DNA from 3 places in the Nitratireductor sp. PBL-C9 genome. Region 2 is predicted to be linked to each of the others. Evidence: predicted binding sites of a transcription regulator. Region 2 holds the regulator's gene; each other region holds the start of a gene.
What was found. Region 2 encodes LexA, which represses DNA repair genes until DNA is damaged. Its sites were predicted from a motif close to TGTTCNNNNTGTGTTCNG; they were not measured.
Positions count from the first base shown of each region.

Region 1: ACRTG1_RS18460 (helicase-related protein) is a predicted target of LexA. The motif match lies at 2,516-2,533, and genes of this name have one in related genera.
Region 3: ACRTG1_RS17765 (PA0069 family radical SAM protein) is a predicted target of LexA. The motif match lies at 4,277-4,294, and genes of this name have one in related genera.

Region 1 covers NZ_JBPAXW010000009.1:66,701-73,149, reverse strand. The annotation lists gene ACRTG1_RS18460 (helicase-related protein) at 1-2,372, opposite strand, end outside; gene phbB (acetoacetyl-CoA reductase) at 3,039-3,758, opposite strand; gene ACRTG1_RS18450 (acetyl-CoA C-acetyltransferase) at 3,865-5,049, opposite strand; gene phaR (polyhydroxyalkanoate synthesis repressor PhaR) at 5,432-6,043, shown strand; gene ACRTG1_RS18440 (ACT domain-containing protein) at 6,086-6,449, shown strand, end outside.
Region 2 covers NZ_JBPAXW010000012.1:4,238-10,686, forward strand. The annotation lists gene glnA (type I glutamate--ammonia ligase) at 1-859, opposite strand, end outside; gene ACRTG1_RS22025 (P-II family nitrogen regulator) at 928-1,266, opposite strand; gene ACRTG1_RS22030 (NAD(P)H-hydrate dehydratase) at 1,547-3,052, shown strand; gene lexA (transcriptional repressor LexA) at 3,145-3,867, opposite strand; gene ACRTG1_RS22040 (MarC family protein) at 3,954-4,586, opposite strand; gene gyrA (DNA gyrase subunit A) at 4,818-6,449, shown strand, end outside.
Region 3 covers NZ_JBPAXW010000008.1:222,113-228,561, reverse strand. The annotation lists gene ACRTG1_RS17790 (F0F1 ATP synthase subunit B) at 1-124, shown strand, start outside; gene ACRTG1_RS17785 (F0F1 ATP synthase subunit B) at 134-613, shown strand; gene ACRTG1_RS17780 (TetR/AcrR family transcriptional regulator) at 778-1,518, opposite strand; gene ACRTG1_RS17775 (NnrU family protein) at 1,589-2,158, shown strand; gene ACRTG1_RS17770 (ribonuclease HII) at 2,084-2,827, opposite strand; gene ACRTG1_RS17765 (PA0069 family radical SAM protein) at 3,017-4,171, opposite strand; gene moaB (molybdenum cofactor biosynthesis protein B) at 4,402-4,956, opposite strand; gene ACRTG1_RS17755 (4-(cytidine 5'-diphospho)-2-C-methyl-D-erythritol kinase) at 4,934-5,833, opposite strand; gene ACRTG1_RS17750 (NfeD family protein) at 5,934-6,119, opposite strand; gene ACRTG1_RS17745 (S49 family peptidase) at 6,204-6,449, opposite strand, start outside.

The sequences.
Region 1 (6,449 bases), on a different contig from region 2:
GGCGTGACCACAAAGGCCGCGCCATCATAACCGCCCTCGGGACGTGCGCCGGAACCCGGCTTCCACGAAAGTGCGGGACGGATCAGGTCGGCAAGGCGCTCGAGAATATCGACACGCACGGCGCGGCGACCCAGATTGCGATAGCCGGCAAGGCCATAGAATGCCTTTTCAAAAGCCGGATCGGACACGATGGAGGTGCGGCCGGCGGCAAGCGCATTGACCACATCGCCATAGCCCGGCTTGTCCTTGGCATCGTTCTTGAGCGCCCAGAGCAGGGTGAGAAGGCCGGCAGGCGCAGGCTTGATCAGCGCCGGCACGAAAATGTGGTAAGCGCCAAAGCGCACGCCGAGGCGACGCAGCGAAGCGCGGGCGTCCTGATCGAGCGCACGCACATCCTCTGCCACGGTGCGGCGGTTCAGAAGGCCGAAGCTCTCGACAACCTGAAACGCGATCCCGCGCGCCATGCCCGAAAGGCTCTCGGCATCGCGCAGATCGACCAGCGGCTTCAGAAGCGATTCGATCTGATAGTTCACGAAACGCTCGGCGCGGGCGGCGACCTTGTCGCGCGCCGGGCCGGTCAGCTGCTCGTCGGCCAGAAGCACGACGCGCGGGCGCAGCGCTTCCTCACCGGAAACCAGCGTCGCCACCGGTTGGCCGAGCCAGCGCAGAAGGCCCTCGGAATCCAGCGCCAGATCGCCATTGCCGGAAGCGGCAAAGCGGTCTGCCCGCGTTTCGAATTCGGCAGCGAGTGCTTTCTGGGCGGCAGCCTTGACGGCGCGCGCGTCCTCACCTTCCGCAGAGCGGTCGGCGGTGAAACGGAACCCTAGCATCTCACCAACGTGATGCCCCTCGACAAGGACTTCGCCAACGGGGCTGATTTCTGCTTCCGGCATTGCATTCTCTCTCAGGCGCTTCATGAGCACGGATGTCCTGCGGTCCACAAAGCGTTTCGTCAATCGCTCATGCAACGCATCGGACAAACTGTCCTCTATCTCTCGTGTTTTTTCTTGCCAGTGTGTCGCATCGGCCAGCCATCCAGGCCGGTGCGAGACAAATGTCCATGTTCTGATCTGCGCAATACGCTGCGACAGTGTGTCGATGTCCCCCTCGGTGGACGAGGCGCGCTGAACCTGCTCAGCCATGTAGTCTTCATCGACATGGCCCGTTCGCGCCAGATCAGAAAAGACTGCACCAACAATTTCTGCGTGGTGGGCCGGTGCGATGCGCCGGTAGTCCGGCAGCGCACAGGCGTCCCACAGGAGGGCCACACGCTCGCGGGCGTCGGCCAGCGCACGCACATCCCCGTCACGCGACAGGAATTCGAGCACCTTGGCGTCGGCAGCGGGCAGAGCGCGGGTAAGACCTTCCACGGGGGGCGTAACGTCGAGCGAGGCTTTGAGCGCATCGACGCTGGAGAAATCAAACGCGGCGGAGCGCCATTGCAGCACTTTCACCGGGTCGAAATCATGCGCCTCGATGCGGTGAACGAGTTCATCGGAAAGGGGATCGACCTGGCCGGTGACGCCAAACGTGCCGTCACGCAGGTGACGGCCGGCGCGGCCGGCGATCTGCCCGAGCTCCGCAGGGTTGAGGTCGCGATACTGGAAACCGTCGAATTTGCGGTTCTGCGCGAAGGCGACATGATCGACATCGAGGTTCAGGCCCATGCCGATGGCGTCGGTCGCCACGAGATAGTCCACATCACCCGACTGGTAGAGGGCTACCTGCGCGTTGCGCGTGCGCGGGCTGAGCGCGCCAAGCACGACAGCCACCCCGCCGCGCTGGCGGCGGATCAGCTCGCCAATGGCGTAAACCTCGTCCGACGAGAAGGCCACGATGGCCGAGCGGCGCGGCAGGCGCGTGATCTTGCGCGAACCGGCATAGCTGAGCACCGACATGCGCGGACGGGTGATGACGGAGAGGCCCGGCAGCAGCTTTTCAAGAATGCCGCGCATGGTGCCCGCGCCCAGAAGCAGCGTTTCCTGACGGCCGCGCAGATGCAGAATGCGGTCGGTGAAGATGTGGCCGCGCTCCAGATCGGCGGCGAGCTGCACCTCATCGATCGCCACGAAGGCGGCGTCGGTCTCGCGCGGCATGGCCTCGACCGTGCACACCGAATAGCGCGCGCCGGGCGGCGAGATTTTTTCTTCGCCGGTGACAAGCGCGACATTCTGCTCGCCGACCTTGGCGACGACGCGGGAATAGACTTCGCGCGCAAGCAGCCGCAGCGGCAGGCCAATCACGCCCGTGCCATGCGCAACCATGCGCTCAATGGCCAGGTGCGTCTTGCCGGTATTTGTTGGCCCGAGGATGGCCGTTACGTCACGACCCGACAACACTCTCGGCTTGGCATTCTGTTTTTGGAAATTCATAGGGCCTGAAAAGCCGTCTACCTCAGCGAAAAAAGGCGAGCACACGGGTTAGCATGCTTTGCATGCGCATTCCAAGGCAAGACTGCCGCTCCACCGACAAAGACTGCCAAAAATGACCCAAACCGTTTCCGGCCATTAAGATTTGGAACGAGTCTGGAACGAATCGGCTACGAATCACTGACCTGCGTTGTTTCCCGTTTTGTTCACCACAAGATAGAGTATGACGCAACGTAAAGACACCCAAATGCTGAATCGGGCATGTTCCGCAAAGCCGGAAAACGCGTGGCGCGCGTTAAGGATTTGCGCGGGAAGCGCGACGGGCCTGCCAGGCAACGGTGCAAGCATAAGATTTTGTTAGGATTTTTTGCGAAGCCGTTAACGGGTTACGGCCCCGCCATGCCGCATGGCGTTAACACTTCGACCAAACCCGGAACGAATCGGCTACGAATCACTGATATCCGGATGTTCCTGCTACGTTCACCGCAACATCTGGTGGTTTCCACCGGTTCCGGGCAGACAGCGCACAGTTTATCCACAAACGCAGCCGCGCAGCCTGAATGCCGCGTTAACGAAGCTGTTTCAAATTGATACGCATTTTAACGAAACAGGGCGCTGCGGGTTACCCACAGCGCCCCGAAAAATGAATGCACAGGACGTGGCTTTTCGTCAGATGAAGTACTGACCGCCATTGACAGTGAGCGTGGAGCCCGTGACGAAGCCCGCATCGTCGGAGGCCAGGAACAGCACGGAACGGGCGATTTCAGACGCCTCGCCGAGACGCCCCACCGGGATCTGCGAAATGATCTTCTCGCGCACCACTTCCGGCACCGCCATCACCATGTCGGTGGCGATGTAGCCGGGGCAGACCGCATTGACCGTCACGTTGAAGCGCGCGCCTTCCTGCGCCAGCGCCTTGGTGAAGCCAATCTCTCCCGCCTTGGCGGCGGAATAGTTGGTCTGGCCCATCTGGCCCTTCTGACCATTGATGGACGAAATGCTGATGATGCGGCCGAACTTGCGCGAGCGCATGCCGGCGAAGACCTGATGGGTCATGTTGAAGACGCCGTTCAGGTTCACATCCACCACGGCACGCCAGTCTTCTGGCGTCATCTTGTGAAACATCACGTCCCGCGTGATGCCGGCATTGTTGACCAGAACGTCAACCGGCCCGAGATCGGCCTCGACCCGGCCCACACCGTCCGCACAGGCGTCGTAATCGGCAATCGACCATTTGTAGGAGGCTATGCCCGTTTCTTCGGTAAAGCGCGCGGCAGCCTCATCGTTGCCAGCATAATTGGCCGCGACCTGATAGCCCGCCTCTTTCAGAGCCATCGCTATCGCCGCGCCGATGCCGCGTGTTCCACCCGTAACAAGTGCCGTTTTCATGCAGTTCGTCTCCCTCAGGTGAGTGTTCCCCGCCGCCTTCGCCCTGTTGAGACCGGGCGATAATCCGGCTGGCGCACGGCACAAACGCCGCGCGCCAGCTCAAAGCCTACAACGCTTCCACGCACATGGCGACGCCCATGCCGCCACCGATGCAAAGCGTGGCCAGTCCCTTCTTCGCGCCACGGCGGCGCATCTCGAAGGCCAGCGTGTTGAAAATGCGGGTACCCGAAGCGCCAATCGGATGGCCGATCGCGATGGCGCCGCCATTCACGTTCACGATATCCGGGTTCCAGCCCATGTCCCTGTTGACCGCACAGGCCTGTGCGGCGAAGGCTTCGTTGGCCTCGACCAGATCGAGATCCTCGGCCTTCCAGCCGGCTTTCTCCAGCGCGCGGCGCGATGCCGGGATCGGCCCCGTGCCCATGATTGCCGGATCGACGCCAGCCGTCGCCCAGGAGGCGATCCGCACCAGCGGCGTCAGACCACGGCGCTGGGCTTCGCTCTCGCGCATCAGCACCACGGCGGCCGCACCGTCATTGATGCCCGACGCATTGGCGGCAGTGACCGTGCCCTCCTTGTCGAAGGCCGGACGCAGCTTCTGCATGCCCTCGATGGTCACGCCATGACGGATGTACTCATCGTCCGAGACCACGGTTTCGCCCTTGCGGCTCTTCACGGTGACCGGGACGATTTCATCCTTGAAGCGCCCGGCCTTCTGGGCGGCCTCGGCCTTGTTCTGCGAAGCGAGCGCAAAAGCGTCCTGCTCGTCACGGGTGATCTGGAACTTGCGGGCAACGTTTTCTGCGGTGATGCCCATGTGGTAGCCGTTAAAGGCATCCCACAGACCATCGCGGATCATCGTGTCGATCATGGCATAATCGCCCATCTTCACGCCGGCGCGCAGATAGGCGCAATGGGTGGAGAGCGTCATGGATTCCTGACCGCCGGCAACAATGATGTCGGCATCGCCGCAGGCGATCTGCTGCATGCCGATGGCGATGGTGCGCAGGCCCGAACCGCAGACCTGGTTGAGCCCCCAGGCGGTGGCTTCTTCCGGCAGACCGGCGGCGACAGCCGCCTGGCGCGCGGGGTTCTGTCCCTGGCCGGCCGTGAGCACCTGACCGAGAATCACCTCGTTCACCTCTTCCGGCGCGACGCCGGCGCGCGAAAGCGCCTCGCGAATGGCGGTTGCACCAAGCTCATGCGCTGGCACGGTGGCGAAGGAACCGTTGAACGAGCCGACCGGGGTGCGGGCGGCGCTGGCAACGACAATGGCTTCGGCTGACGACATGAAAGGCTCTCCCTTGGAAAATTGCATACACGTGCAAATGTGCAGCCCTTGTGACGGACTGCTCTCATTCACATTTGTTGCGGCTAATCAGGGGCGAGTCAAACGGTTGTGTGCAGCGCAACAAAGCTTGCGCACCGCCGAACAGGAGCGCCGCGCTCTTCGCCACTGCGAAAAGCGCTTTCATTCAATGGGATTTTGCGCATATCCTGACACCGGCAAATGCAGGGGGTGCGCGCCGACGGCCCCGGCAACGGGGCGGTGGAACGGCGCAGTGGCGTCTTGCAAAGCCCTCAGTCCTTGAATCCAAGGCATCGAAAACCGGACGACGCAGGAGACGTCCGGGCGCGATGCCACAGACAACCGTGCTACGGGGAGGTCAGTAATGCCAGCCAAGGACGACCCGATCGTCATCAAGAAATACGCCAATCGCCGCCTCTACAACACGGGCACCAGCACCTATGTGACCCTGGAAGACCTGGCCGAGATGGTAAAGCGCGACGAGAATTTCGTCGTGCAGGACGCCAAATCCGGCGAAGACATCACCCATGCGGTCCTGACCCAGATCATTTTCGAGCTGGAGAACGACCGCAACGGGCAGAACATGCTGCCGATCTCGTTTCTGCGTCAGCTCATCGCCTTTTACGGCGACCAGATGCAGATGGTCGTGCCGAGCTTCCTCGAACAATCCATGATGGCCTTCTCCAAGGAGCAGGAACGCATGCGCGAGCAGATGGACAAAGCGTTCGGCGGATCATCCATGGACATGATGGGCATGTCGGCCCCGATGAAGATGGTCGAGGAGCAGACCCGCCGCAACATCGAGATGTTCCAGAACGCCATGCGCATGTTCGCGCCCACGCCCCCTGCCCCAAATCAGGGCGCAGCGCGCGAAGACAATGCCGGCGAAGAGGCACCGCGCTCCGACGATTTGAAGGAGTTACGTGAGCAGATCGCCGACATGCAGCGCAAGATCAACTCCCTGGGCGGTTCCTGACCGCCCTTCCCCGGAGCAAACACAGACTGAAGCGCCAGAGACATGCCCCGGACCGTTCGTGATACGCAGGCCATGCTGGCAGGAATGACGCCCGTTCTTACGACGGGCGTTTTCGTTTTCTGCTGCGTGGAGCGGGACCGCGCCGCAACGCTTTATGCGGAAGCGGAAGGTGTTTTTCAGGAAGAGGAAGGCACGACGCTCGTGCTGCCGCTGGCGCGCGCAGAAACGCTTGGTTTCGACACGCAGATGCCGATGCGCCGGATCGTCCTTGAAGTCTATTCCGCGCTCGACGGCGTGGGGCTGACGGCCGGTGTGGCGACGGCGCTGGCGGATGAAGCCATCCCCTGCAACGTGGTCGCCGCCTACCATCACGATCATGTCTTCGTGCCGGAAGAGATGGCCGAGA
Region 2 (6,449 bases):
CATTGCCGGCAAAGGTCGGCTTGCCGTCTTTCCAGATCGACTGGTGGACGTGCATGCCCGATCCGTTGTCGCCATAGATCGGCTTCGGCATGAAGGTTGCGGTCTTGCCATAGGCATTGGCGACCTGGTGAACGCCGTATTTGAACTTCTGAACGCTGTCGGCGCTCTTCAGGAGCGTCTCGAACTTGATGCCGAGTTCGTGCTGCGCAGCACCCACCTCGTGGTGGTGCTTTTCAACGATCACGCCCATTTCGGACAGGACCGTGAGCATCTCGGAGCGCATGTCCTGCGCGGAGTCGATCGGCGGAACCGGGAAATAGCCGCCCTTCATGCGCGGACGGTGACCCAGATTGCCGGTCTCGTAGTCGGCGTCGTCGTTGGACGGCAGTTCGCTGCAGTCGAGCTTGAAGCCGGTGTTGTAGGGATCGGCCTTGTACTTCACGTCGTCAAAGACGAAGAATTCCGGCTCCGGGCCCACATAGACGGTGTCGCCAAAGCCTTCGGCCTTGAGGAAGGCTTCTGCCTTCTTGGCGGTGCCGCGCGGGTCACGGTTGTAGGCCTCGCCGGAGATCGGGTCGAGAATGTCGCAGACGATGGCCATCGTGGACTGGGCGAAGAACGGGTCCATATGCGCCGTGTCGGGCTCCGGCATCAGAACCATGTCGGACTCGTTGATCGCCTTCCAGCCGGCAATGGACGAGCCGTCGAACATGACGCCATCGGCGAACATGTCCTCATCCACGGCCGTGACATCCATCGTGACATGGTGAAGCTTGCCTCTTGGATCCGTGAAGCGAAGATCGACGAACTTTACGTCGTTTTCCTTGATCTGCTTCATGATGTCTTGTGCTGTGGTCATATTCGCTTTCCTGTTTGCGATGAGCTTGCCTGATGATCCGGACCGGGTCCGGGAACTGGTGGTTGGGGTCAGACTGCGTCTGCGCCGGTCTCGCCGGTGCGGATGCGGATGACCTCTTCAACATTGGTGACGAAGATCTTGCCGTCGCCGATGCGGCCTGTCTGGGCTGCCTTGCGGATCGCCTCGATGGCGGCGTCGACGGTTTCGTCCGGCAGGACGACCTCGATCTTCACCTTGGGGAGGAAGTCGACGACATATTCCGCCCCGCGATAGAGCTCGGTGTGGCCTTTCTGGCGTCCGAAACCCTTCGCCTCGATGACGGTGATGCCCTGAAGGCCGATTTCCTGAAGGGCCTCCTTCACCTCATCGAGCTTGAAGGGTTTGATGATCGCTTCGACCTTTTTCATGCCTCGGTGGCCTCCAAATGGGTTCGGGGACGGATGGTCCGCATCCCTTATTGCTCCGGTTCGGTTGAAGCACGAAACATGCCAACTCGTGACAGAGCCTTGCATGTTGCGTGCCAAACGCTGCATTCTGCGTTTGAGAATTGGCGCGACGCGGTTTTCTCCGGCTTTGGCATGCTAGGCGAGCGCCCCCGGATAGCAAGATGGGAACCATGCGGTGCGGTTCGCAGTTTGAGACTTGCTTAAAAAATATGCAATGAGCCGAAGAAAGCGGCAGCTTGTTATGCGTATGGTTGTTCTGACACCTGAAGAAATGGGCAATGTGGATCGCGCGGCCATCGCAGCCGGCCCTCATGACGGGTACGGGCTGATGCGCAATGCCGGCGCGGCGGTGGCTGATCTTATCCTCGAGCGGTTTTCCGGCGCTGCTGGCGTCGCGGTTCTCTGCGGACCGGGCAACAATGGCGGTGACGGCTATGTCATTGCGCGGCTTCTGGCCGAGCGCGGCGTCAATGTTCGCCTGTTCGCCGATGCTGCGCCGCGGGAAGACAGCGATGCCGCCAGGGCGCGCGAGGACTGTTTTGTAACGCCCGAGGCTTTGGCCGATTTTCGCCCCGAAGCCGGCTGGCTGGTGGTTGACGCGCTCTATGGCGCCGGGCTTTCAAAGCCAATCGCGGGCATCGAGGCCGAACTCATCGAGCGGGTTGCGGCTGCGGGCGTCCCGGTGGTTGCCGTCGATCTTCCGTCCGGTCTTTCGGGTCTCACGGGCAAGCCCCTCGGCAGCTGCTTCAATGCGGACCTGACCGTCACGTTTTTCCGCAAAAAGCCGGGGCATCTGCTCATGCCCGGTCGACGCCTGTGTGGCGAGCTGGTCGTGGCCGATATCGGCATTGCCGAGACGGCGCTTGCATCAATGGATATCGCCCTCTGGGAGAATGGTCCGGCGCTCTGGCGCGACGCCGTGCCGGCGGTGGAGATCGATGCGCACAAATATGTGCGTGGTCATGTGGCGGTTGTTTCGGGCGGTGGCGCATCCACTGGTGCTGCGCGGCTTGCCGCGCGTGGCGCGGCGCGCGCCGGGGCAGGGGCCGTGACGGTGCTTTCGCCTGCAAACGCCCTGTCGGTGAACGCGATGCACCTGACCTCAATCATGCTGCGCAAGGCGGAGGCAGTGGATGAACTCATCGCCTTCCTCGATGAGCGAAAACCGACAGCCGCTGTTCTCGGCCCGGCAGCCGGCACAGGCGAGCGCACGCGCAGCTTCGCGCTGGGTTTTCTGGAGCGCGATGAAGGGCTGAAAGGGCTGGTGCTGGATGCCGACGCCATCACCGCCTTTGCCGATGCGCCCGATACGCTCTTCGAGGCCGTGAGAAGCTCCGCCTTAGCGACCGTGCTGACGCCGCATGACGGTGAATTCGCGCGCCTCTTCGGCGATCTCGCGGCTGACGCTTCCATGTCCAAGGTGGAGCGTGCGCGCGCAGCGGCAGAGCGCTCAGGAGCGGTGATCATCCTGAAGGGGGCGGACACGGTCGTCGCCTGCCCGGACGGGCGCGCCGCGATCAACACCAACGGATCGCGTTTCCTGGCGACGGCGGGCTCTGGCGATGTTCTGTGCGGGATTGTGGCCAGCCTTCTGGCGCAGGGCATGCCGGTCTTCGAAGCGGCATCGGCCGGCGTGTGGCTGCATGCAGAGGCTGGCGGGATGTTTGGCCGGGGCCTGATTGCGGAAGACCTCCCCGAGATGCTTCCGCATGTCTTCCAGGCGCTCTTCCCGGACGATGTTGGCTGAACCGACGCGGAGCTTGAAAAGAGCGCGCATTCTGGATGCCGGATGGCATCGGAGCCGGGGCATGCCTGAAGCCGCCCCGGATAGTCTTAAACTCAGTAGCGGCGCATCAGGCCGACGAGGCGACCCTGCACCTTGACGCGGTCGGGGCCGAAGATACGGGTTTCGTAAGCCGGATTGGCGGCTTCAAGGGCAATCGATGCGCCCTTGCGGCGGAAGCGCTTCAGCGTTGCCTCTTCCTGATCCACCAGCGCCACGACGATCTCGCCGGGATTGGCGGTCTGCGTCTCGCGGATGATCACCGTGTCGCCATCGAAAATGCCCGCATCGATCATCGAGTCGCCCTTGACCTCAAGCGCGTAGTGATCGCCACCGGTAAGCATGTCCGGCGGAACCGCGATGGAATGGGTCTGGTGCTGAATGGCGTCGATGGGGACACCGGCAGCGATGCGGCCCATCACAGGCACGGAAACGACGCCGGAAAGCGCGTCATCATTGCTGGCGGCAGGCTTGGAGGCCGCTGGCGCGGGCGTCTTGCCGAGGCTGCCCTCGATGACGCTTGGCGAAAAGCCGCGCGCGGCGGAATTGAGGCCCGGCGCGATGGAATCGGGAAGCCGCAGAACCTCCAGCGCACGCGCCCTGTTCGGGAGCCGGCGAATGAAGCCGCGCTCCTCCAGAGCCGTGATCAGCCGGTGAATGCCGGACTTGGAGGCGAGGTCGAGCGCCTCCTTCATTTCATCGAAGGAGGGCGGGATTCCGGTCTCCTTCAGTCGTTCATGGATGAACAGAAGAAGTTCGTGCTGCTTGCGGGTCAGCATGGGCGCCACCGAGAATCAGTTAAAAACAAAACCAGAACATACTCTATATGTTCCAGTTGTGTTCCGCAACCGTCCGGTTGCAGCGCCTATGGCGCAGCGAAAAGCGCCTTGGCTCCGTCTGCCACGAACTGGACCGCGAGGGCTGCCAGAATGACGCCCAGGAGGCGCGTCAGGATGGAGCGTCCCGTTTCGCCCAGAAAGCGGTCCACGCGCTCCGCCAGCGTGAAAACGGCATAGGTGAGGAGGATCGTTCCAAGCAGGATGCCGAGCAGCGCGATGGTGCCAAGAATCGAATTGAACTCGCCCGAAAGAAGCACGGTGGCCGAGATGGCGCCGGGACCCGCGATCAGCGGAATGGCCAGCGGGAAGGCGGCGATGTTGCGGATCATGTCGCGCGTGATCGCGCGCTCGGCACTCTTTTCGTGGCGCTCCTGGCGGCGCTCGAAGATCATCTCGAAGGCGATGAAGAACAGAAGCAGGCCGCCTGCCACACGGAAGGCGGGAAGCGTGATGCCGAACACGGCCAGAATGGCGCTGCCAGCGACGCCGAACAGGGCCAGAACGGCGAATCCGATGATGGCTGCGCGCACGGCCACCTGATTGCGCTCCGAGCGGTTCATGCCCGCTGTCAGCGCCAGAAAGAGCGGCGCAAGCCCTGGCGGATCGACGGTTACCAGCAATGTGACGAAGGCGTTGAAAACGGTATCGTAACCAGGCATCGGGTTCTCCTTGCGGCCTCTCTAGCCCAGCTTGGATGCGAGGGAAAAGCCCTCATTCTTCACGCAGGCTCGCTTCCTGCGGCAATTTGTCAAGGCGCTCATCCCCAGGAGGTTCGTATGCGCCTGAAATTGCGTTGGATTTCCGTCATCAAAAACGGATGCTCAATTGGAGAATCGCTGACGGCTCATATATAAAGAGTATGTGATTCCTCATTAAGAATGTGACACGTTTTGACTGACCAGACGACGCCGAACGGATCGGGCGAGCCCGACGAAATCGAGCCGATTTCCATTGTCGAGGAGATGCAGCGCTCTTATCTCGATTATGCGATGAGCGTGATCGTGAGCCGCGCCCTGCCGGATGCACGCGATGGTCTGAAGCCGGTGCATCGGCGCATTCTCTATGCATCCCATGAGAGCGGTTACCACTGGAACCGCAAATATGTGAAATCGGCCCGCCCCGTTGCCGACGTGATGGGTAAATACCACCCGCACGGCGATGCCGCCATCTACGACGCCTTGGTGCGTATGGCGCAGAACTGGTCCATGCGCCTGCCGCTGGTCGACGGGCAGGGCAATTTCGGCTCCATCGACGGCGATCCGCCGGCGGCAATGCGTTACACCGAGTCGCGTCTCACCAAGGGCGCGCATGAGCTTCTGGAAGACATCGACAAGGACACGGTCGATTTTCAGGACACCTATGACGGCTCCTCCAGCGAGCCGCGCGTGCTTCCGGCGCGCTATCCGAACCTTCTGGTCAATGGTTCGGGTGGTATCGCCGTCGGCATGGCGACGAACATTCCGCCGCACAATCTGGTCGAAGTCATCAATGGCTGCGTGGCGCTGATCGAGAACCCCGCACTCGGCCTGCCGCAGTTGCAGGAGATCATTCCCGGTCCCGATTTCCCGACCGGCGGCCTGATTCTCGGCCGTTCAGGTATCCGCAGCGCCTATGAGACGGGCCGCGGCTCGATCCTCATGCGCGGCAAGGTCTCGATCGAGCCGGCGCGCAATGATCGCGAAGCCATCATCATCACCGAAGTTCCCTATCAGGTGAACAAGGCGTCGATGATCGAAAAGATGGCCGAGCTGGTCCGCGACAAGCGCATTGAAGGCATTTCCGACATTCGCGACGAGAGTGACCGTCAGGGTTACCGCGTCGTGGTCGAGCTGAAGCGCGACGCCGTTGCCGATGTGGTGCTGAACCAGCTTTACCGCTTCACGCCGCTTCAGACCTCCTTTGGCGCCAACATGGTGGCGCTCAACGGCGGCAAGCCGGAACAGATGAACCTGCTTGATCTGCTCCAGGCCTTTGTCTACTTCCGCGAGGAAGTGGTCAGCCGGCGCACCAAGTACCTGCTGCGCAAGGCGCGCGAGCGCGCGCACGTCCTGGTTGGCCTTGCGATTGCCGTTGCCAATATCGACGAGGTGATCAAGCTCATCCGTCACGCGCCCGATCCGCAGACCGCGCGCGAGCAGTTGATGGAGCGCCGCTGGCCGGCCTCCGATGTGGAAGCGCTGATCCTGCTGATCGATGATCCGCGTCACCGCATCAACGAGGATGGCACCTACAATCTCTCCGAAGAACAGGCGCGTTCGATCCTCGAGCTGCGTCTCCAGCGCCTCACCGCGCTCGGACGCGACGAGATCGCCGACGAATTGAACAAGATCGGTGTGGAGATCGCGGATTTCCTCGAGATTCTGTCTTCGCGCGCCCGCATTCAGCAGATCGTCAAGGACGAGCTCATCGGCGTGCGCGACGAGTTCGGCACGCCGCGCCGCACCGAGATCACCGAAGGTGGCGCAGATCTCGACGATGAGGACCTGATCCAGCGTGAAGACATGGTCGTCACGGTCACGCGC
Region 3 (6,449 bases), on a different contig from region 2:
AACGGCCATGAAGGACGTGGGCGCCATCGCTGAAGACACGGCGGCATCCATCGTTCAGGAACTGGTCGGCGGCCGGCTCGACACGACTGCAGCGAAAGCTGCCGTCAAGGCCGTCAAGCAGTAGGAGAAGGCCATGGACGCGACATTCTGGGCGTTTATTGCCCTGATCATCTTCCTGGGCGTTCTTGCCTACTTCAAGGTGCCGGGGATGATCAACGGCGCGCTCGACGGACGCGCCGAGCGCATCCGCAACGAGCTGGACGAAGCGCGCAAGCTGCGTGAAGACGCGCAGCAGCTGCTCGCCGAATACCAGCGCAAGCGGCAGGAAGCCGAGCAGGAGGCGCAGGACATCGTCAGCGCCGCCAAGCACGAGGCCGAGCTGATCGTCAAGGAAGCCAAGCAGAAGACGGACGAGTATGTCGCCCGCCGGACCGCTCTGGCCGAACAGAAGATCGAGCAGGCTGAAGTGGATGCGGTCAACGAAGTGCGCGCAAGCGCCGTCGATCTGGCCGTGGAAGCAGCTCGCGCCGTTCTGGCCGACAAGGTGGACGCCAAGACCAGTGGCGATCTCTTCAAGGCTTCGCTTCAGGACGTTAAGGCGAAGCTGAACTGATCGGCTTTTCCAGACGAAATCTCAAAAACGCCGCCGGTTTCCGGCGGCGTTTTTGTTTGTGCGGAATTCTGAAGGGCGGTGGAGCGCTTTCCGGTCGGGCAGGTGCGGGAAGCGGATGCCTTCACAAGCCGTGCGCTCTCACCGGCTTACAGGCAGTAAATGCATCACGCGGGCGCGGGCTCATAGGGCACGTCCAGAAGCGTACAGAGCTCGCTCAGGCATTCCTCGAAGGCTGGCTCCATGTCCGTATAGGCGAAGGCCATCTGCCCGAACACTTCCATGCACAGATGCCCATAGAGGCGGATCCAGCATTTTAGAAAAACATGCGCCGCGTCGGGCGGCAGGATGTTCCCGTTCTTCTCGCTGAAGGCGATGAGTTGCTCCACCTGAACGGGGGGCATGTCGTCGAGGTTCGGAATGGGGAAACGCTGCGTCTCCCATATCTCGGCAACCTGTTCGAGAAACACCTCTCCAAATGCACCGCAGCTTGCCGCGTCATCGTAGAGGGGCGCGGCGGCATCGCCCTTCGTCTCCACCGGGCTTGCAAACAGCCAACCGAACTCGGCCGAATGATCAAGCGCCCAGCGCCGCAGGGCGCGGCATGTGGCCCCGAGACGGCGCGCAGGCGTGTCGGCATGTGGCAGTGATGCGGCCTGACGCATATGCGCCACCAGCTCGTTGAAGAACTCCCTGCGGAGCGCCTCGATGAGGGCCGCCTGGCTCGGGTGGTAGCGGTAGAGGGCAGGGCCGCTCATGCCCATGCGGCGGGCGATCGCGTTGATGGTGACGGCAGCGCTGCCCTGCTCGACCAGCAGGGCGCGGGCGATGTCGTGAATCTCGCGGAATGTGGCGGCGCGCTGCATCTCCTTGCGGGTCAGCGTGGGGATATCGTCGGCAGGTTTCATATTGTCCGTTACAGATAATAATTTTGGTTATAGTATCTAACTGAACTGAGATGCGCAAACGGAGATACGCATGACCGTGCTGGTGGCTGGACTGGTGCTTTTCCTCGCAGTGCATTCGCTGCGGATCGTTGCGCCGGAGATGCGCGCCCGGGTGATGGCGGAGCGGGGCAAAAACGCCTGGCTGTTGCCCTATACGGCAGTATCGCTCGCAGGCTTTGCGCTCATCGTCTGGGGGTATGGGCTGGCGCGCATGGACCCGGGTTTGGTTTATGCGCCGCCGCTTGCGCTGCGGCATGTGGCGCTGCTCGTGCTTCTGCCGGTCTTTCCGCTGCTGATTGCCGCCTTTGTGCCGAGCCGCATCAGGGCGGCAGTGGGGCATCCCATGCTGGTGGCGACCATCCTCTGGGCGCTGGCGCATCTGATGGCGAACGGCACGCTGGCCGATGTGATCCTGTTCGGCGGTTTTCTGGTGTGGGCGGTCATAGACTGGCGTTCGGCGCTTGCGCGTCCCGCCAGTTCGTCTGCGAAGGTTCCCGCCGGGTGGGCCGGGGATGCAGTGGCGGTTTTAGGCGGGCTCGCGATCTACGGAATTTTTGTCGCCGGGCTCCATGAGTGGCTGATAGGCGTCTCGCCTCTCTAAGGACGGTGAGGGCGCGTTTAGATCGCGCAGCGGCGCAAAGGTCATGCGGTGCAGGCGAAGCACTGCACCGTGCTCGGTGATCGCCGTGCGGTGCCGTTTGGTGCCATAACCCATATGGGCCTCGAAACCATATGGCGGGGCGATTTCGCTTGCCCGGCCCATCATGCGGTCGCGTGTGACCTTGGCGATGATGGAGGCTGCGGCGATGGACTGGCTGCGCTGATCGCCCTTGACGACGGCGCGTGCCGGGCAGCAGAGGCCAGGCGGTACATCGCGCCCGTCTGCAAGGGCAAAGAGCGGCGTTACGCAGAGACCGGCAGTCGCACGGCGCATGGCCTCAAGGCTCGCGCGCAGAATGTTGGTTTCGTCGATGCTGGTCGCGCAAAGAGAGGCGACGGACACGCTGACCGCCATGTCCAGAATGTTCTCATAGAGACGGTCGCGCGCCTCGGCGGAGAGACGCTTGGAATCGTCCAGCCCTTCGGGCAGCCGGTTGCCATCCAGAATGACGGCGGCGGCCACCACGGGACCGGCAAGCGGGCCGCGGCCGGCCTCATCCAGACCGGCGACAGGCGCCATGCCTTCGCGCATGAGTGCCGCTTCCATCTGGAAATCGGGACGAACGGGGAGGTCGAAGAGAGTGGGAGAATCGGAACGCGTACGAGCCATGGTGCGGCGATGCTCGCATCGGTTCCGATTCTCCGCAAGGTCTTCCCGGCGCAAGGGGCGGAAAAGCCGGGAAGCTTCCGTCGGCCCACGGGGATGCAAAGCCTGACGGGATCTCTGCGCCGCGCCGGAGCGCGGCGGTGTTCATGTGGGGAGGCGGGTCCGGTGGCGCTGCAATGGACGCAAGGGAACCTAGAGAAGCATGAGCTGCTCGCCTCCCGGTGTGGGCGGGGTGAAGAGGTCGCTCCTCAGCCGGCGCTTCTCCTGATTGAGGCCAAGCCGTTTGGCGGCGATCTCGAACCGGCGACCGATCTGCCAGGCATAGGGGCCGGCACCTTTCATCCGCTTGCCCCACTGGGCGTCGTAATCCTTTCCGCCACGCATGGAGCGGATCAGCGAAACGACATGGCGATAACGATCAGGCGCATGGCGCAGCAGCCATTCCTTGAAGATGGGGCTCACCTCCAGCGGCAGGCGCAGGATGATGTAACCCGCCTCACGCGCGCCGGCGGTCGCTGCCGATTCCAGAATGCGCTCGATCTCGCAATCGGTGAGGCCGGGAATGACGGGGCCCATCATCACGGAGGTGGGGATGCCTGCCTCCGTCAGCGCGCGCACCGTTTCCAGCCGGCGCGACGGGGTGGCGGCGCGCGGCTCCATGGTGCGCGCCAGCTTGCGGTCGAGCGTGGTGACGGAGAGTGCGACCTTGGCCAGCCCCTGCCCGGCCATGCGGGAGAGGATGTCCATGTCGCGCATGACGAGCGCAGACTTGGTGACGATGCCGACCGGATGTTTGTGCGCCTCCAGCACTTCGAGAATCTCGCGCATGATGCGGTATTTCTTCTCGATGGGCTGGTAGGGGTCGGTGTTGGTGCCGATGGCGATGGTGCGCGGCTCATAGCCGGGCTTTGCAATCTCACGCTCCAGAAGGCGGGCGGCATCCGGCTTGGCAAACAGTTTTGCCTCGAAGTCGAGCCCGGCCGAAAGCCCCATATAGGCGTGGGTGGGACGTGCGAAGCAGTAGACGCAGCCATGCTCGCAGCCGCGATACGGATTGATGGACCGGTCGAAGGAAATGTCCGGCGAGCTGTTGCGTGTGATGATGGTGCGCGGCTTTTCCACCTGCACTTCGGTCTTGAAGGGCGGCAGTTCCTCAATGGAACCCCAGCCATCATCGAAGACATGCCGCGACACCGGCTCGTAACGTCCCGACGGGTTGATGCCTGCGGCACGACCGCGCCGGCGTTCGACATCGATGCGGATGCCGGACCGGTCGATCACCGTGTTGGCCACCGCGGCGCCACCGCCATTGAAGGCGGCCGTATCTGCTCTGGTCATCTGTTCCATGGGTCACTCCATGCCTGGGCGATGTGGCCGGCTTTCTGGAACGCGGGAACTGGCGGAAAGCGGAATCAGCATCGCTGCCGATGAATCTATTCCTATCGAACAAATGAGAACAAAGCAAGAACTTTAATCGGGGAACGGCACAGCCGTGTTTATCCACAGGCGTCAGGAACCAGCATCCATGTGGATGCCAGCCTGGCTTGAAACAGGTTTTTGAAGAAGTGGGGTGCCGCTCAGGCGGACTTGCCGCCGCCGCGCTTCAGATGTTCGGCAAGTCGCGGCATGATTTCCACGAAATTGCAGGGCATGTGGCGGTAGTCGAACTGGTCCCTGAGGATGCCGTCCCAGGCATCGCGGCAGGCGCCCGTGGAGCCGGGCAGGGCGAAAACGAAGGTCTGGTCGATCAGGCCTGCGGTTGCGCGCGACTGGATGGTGGAGGTGCCGATTTTCTCGAAGGAGATGCGGTGGAAGACATGCGAAAAGCCATCCATGCGCTTGTCGAACAGCGGTTCGAGCGCTTCGGGCGTTACGTCGCGGCCAGTGAAGCCGGTGCCGCCGGTGGTGATGACGGCATCAATGCCGGCATCGGCGCACCAGAGTTTGACGGCCATGCGGATGGCCTCGACATCGTCGGCAACGATCCTGCGGTCGGTGAGCGTGTGGCCCGCCTCCTCGATGCGTTCGGCAAGCGTCTGGCCGGAGCGGTCATCTTCGAGCCCGCGCGTGTCCGAGACGGTGAGCACGGCGAAGCGCACGGGGATGAATTCACGGGTGGGCGTGGTCGGCATCTGGCTGCTCCGCTGCAAGGGTTTCGGTTTCAAGGACGAACCATTCGGGATGTTCGCAGGCAAGGGCGCGCCGGGCGCGCGCTGCCGCATCCGCTGATGAGAAAATTCCGAAACAGGTGGCGCCAGAGCCCGACATGCGCGCGGTCAGCGCGCCGGCCCGCCTGAGAGCGCCAAGACCATCTTCGATCTGGGGCACGAGGCGGCGCGCCGGCATTTCCAGATCGTTGCGCGCGCCATCCAGCCAGCGGACGGCCGTTGCGGCGTCGGGCAGGTCCTCAAGGGCGGGAAGGGGAGCGTTGTCGCGCCGCTCAAGCGCTGAAAAGACTTCAGGCGTTGAGAGCGGAATGTTGGGGTTTACCAGAACGAGCGGCAGGGCGGGGAAGGCGGGGAGCGTTTCCAGAGCCTCACCGATGCCGCGCGCGATGAGGGGTTTGGCGGCAAGGCACATGGGCACGTCGGCCCCAAGCCGGAGGCCAAGGCGGATGAGATCGGTCTCGTTTATGGCGAGGTCCCAGTGGCGGGCGAGCAGACGCAGGGCTGCGGCCGCATCGGCGGAGCCGCCGCCAACGCCCGATGCAACGGGCAGGTTCTTTTCCAGATGGAGCCGCACCGGCGCGCGCGCATCGCCGCCGAAGGTCTCGCGCAGGAGATCGCGGGCGCGGGTGACGAGATTGCCGGACCCGATGGGCACATGGGCGGCGTAATGGCCCGATACGAAGAAATCGTCTTCCGCGCCGTCTTCCACTTCCAGAAGATCACCATCGCCGGTGAAGGCCACCAGCGTATCGAGCAGATGAAACCCGTCCGCGCGTCTTCCGACGACATGCAGTGCCAGATTCACCTTGGCGGGCGCGATCATGCTGCCGTGTGGGGACATGTGAGGGGCCGGGTCCTGACCTTGAAGATGGAGGGAGCACCGGACCGAAAACGTGGAAACCGGTTTTCAGTTATCCCGATGCTCTATCTGCATGAATTCTCTAGTCTTTGGGAACGCGATATTCGCCCGTCTTGGGATCGTACACCAGTGTTCCCATGCTGCCATTGGCCGCTTCCTTGCGGGCGCGGCGGGCTTTTGCGGTCACGCGTTCGGCCTCGCGGACGAATTTGCGATAGCCCACATAGGCCACAACGCCGACTGCGGCGAAGAAGATCAGTTGGGGCATTGTCGATCCTCCGGTTTCATGCCACCGAGTTTAGCGCATCCATTCGGACGCACAAAGGACGCTTTGATCCGGCGCGGCGCCGGGTCAAAGCCCGTAGCGACGCCACAGCGCCTGTTCCTCTGCTGCTTCCAGAAGACCGGAGGCTGCGTTGCCGGCAAAGGCCGCCCCGAGATCGGGCAGGCCGCCGGCGCTGCCGGCAATGCCAATCTTGCGGCCGAACAGGCCACGCGGCTGGGTGATGAGGGCGAGCTTGGTCTTTTCGCCATAGCGTTCCTTGAGCACCGAGCGCATGTCGCCGATGCCGTCCACAAGCCCCAGTTTCAGGGCGCT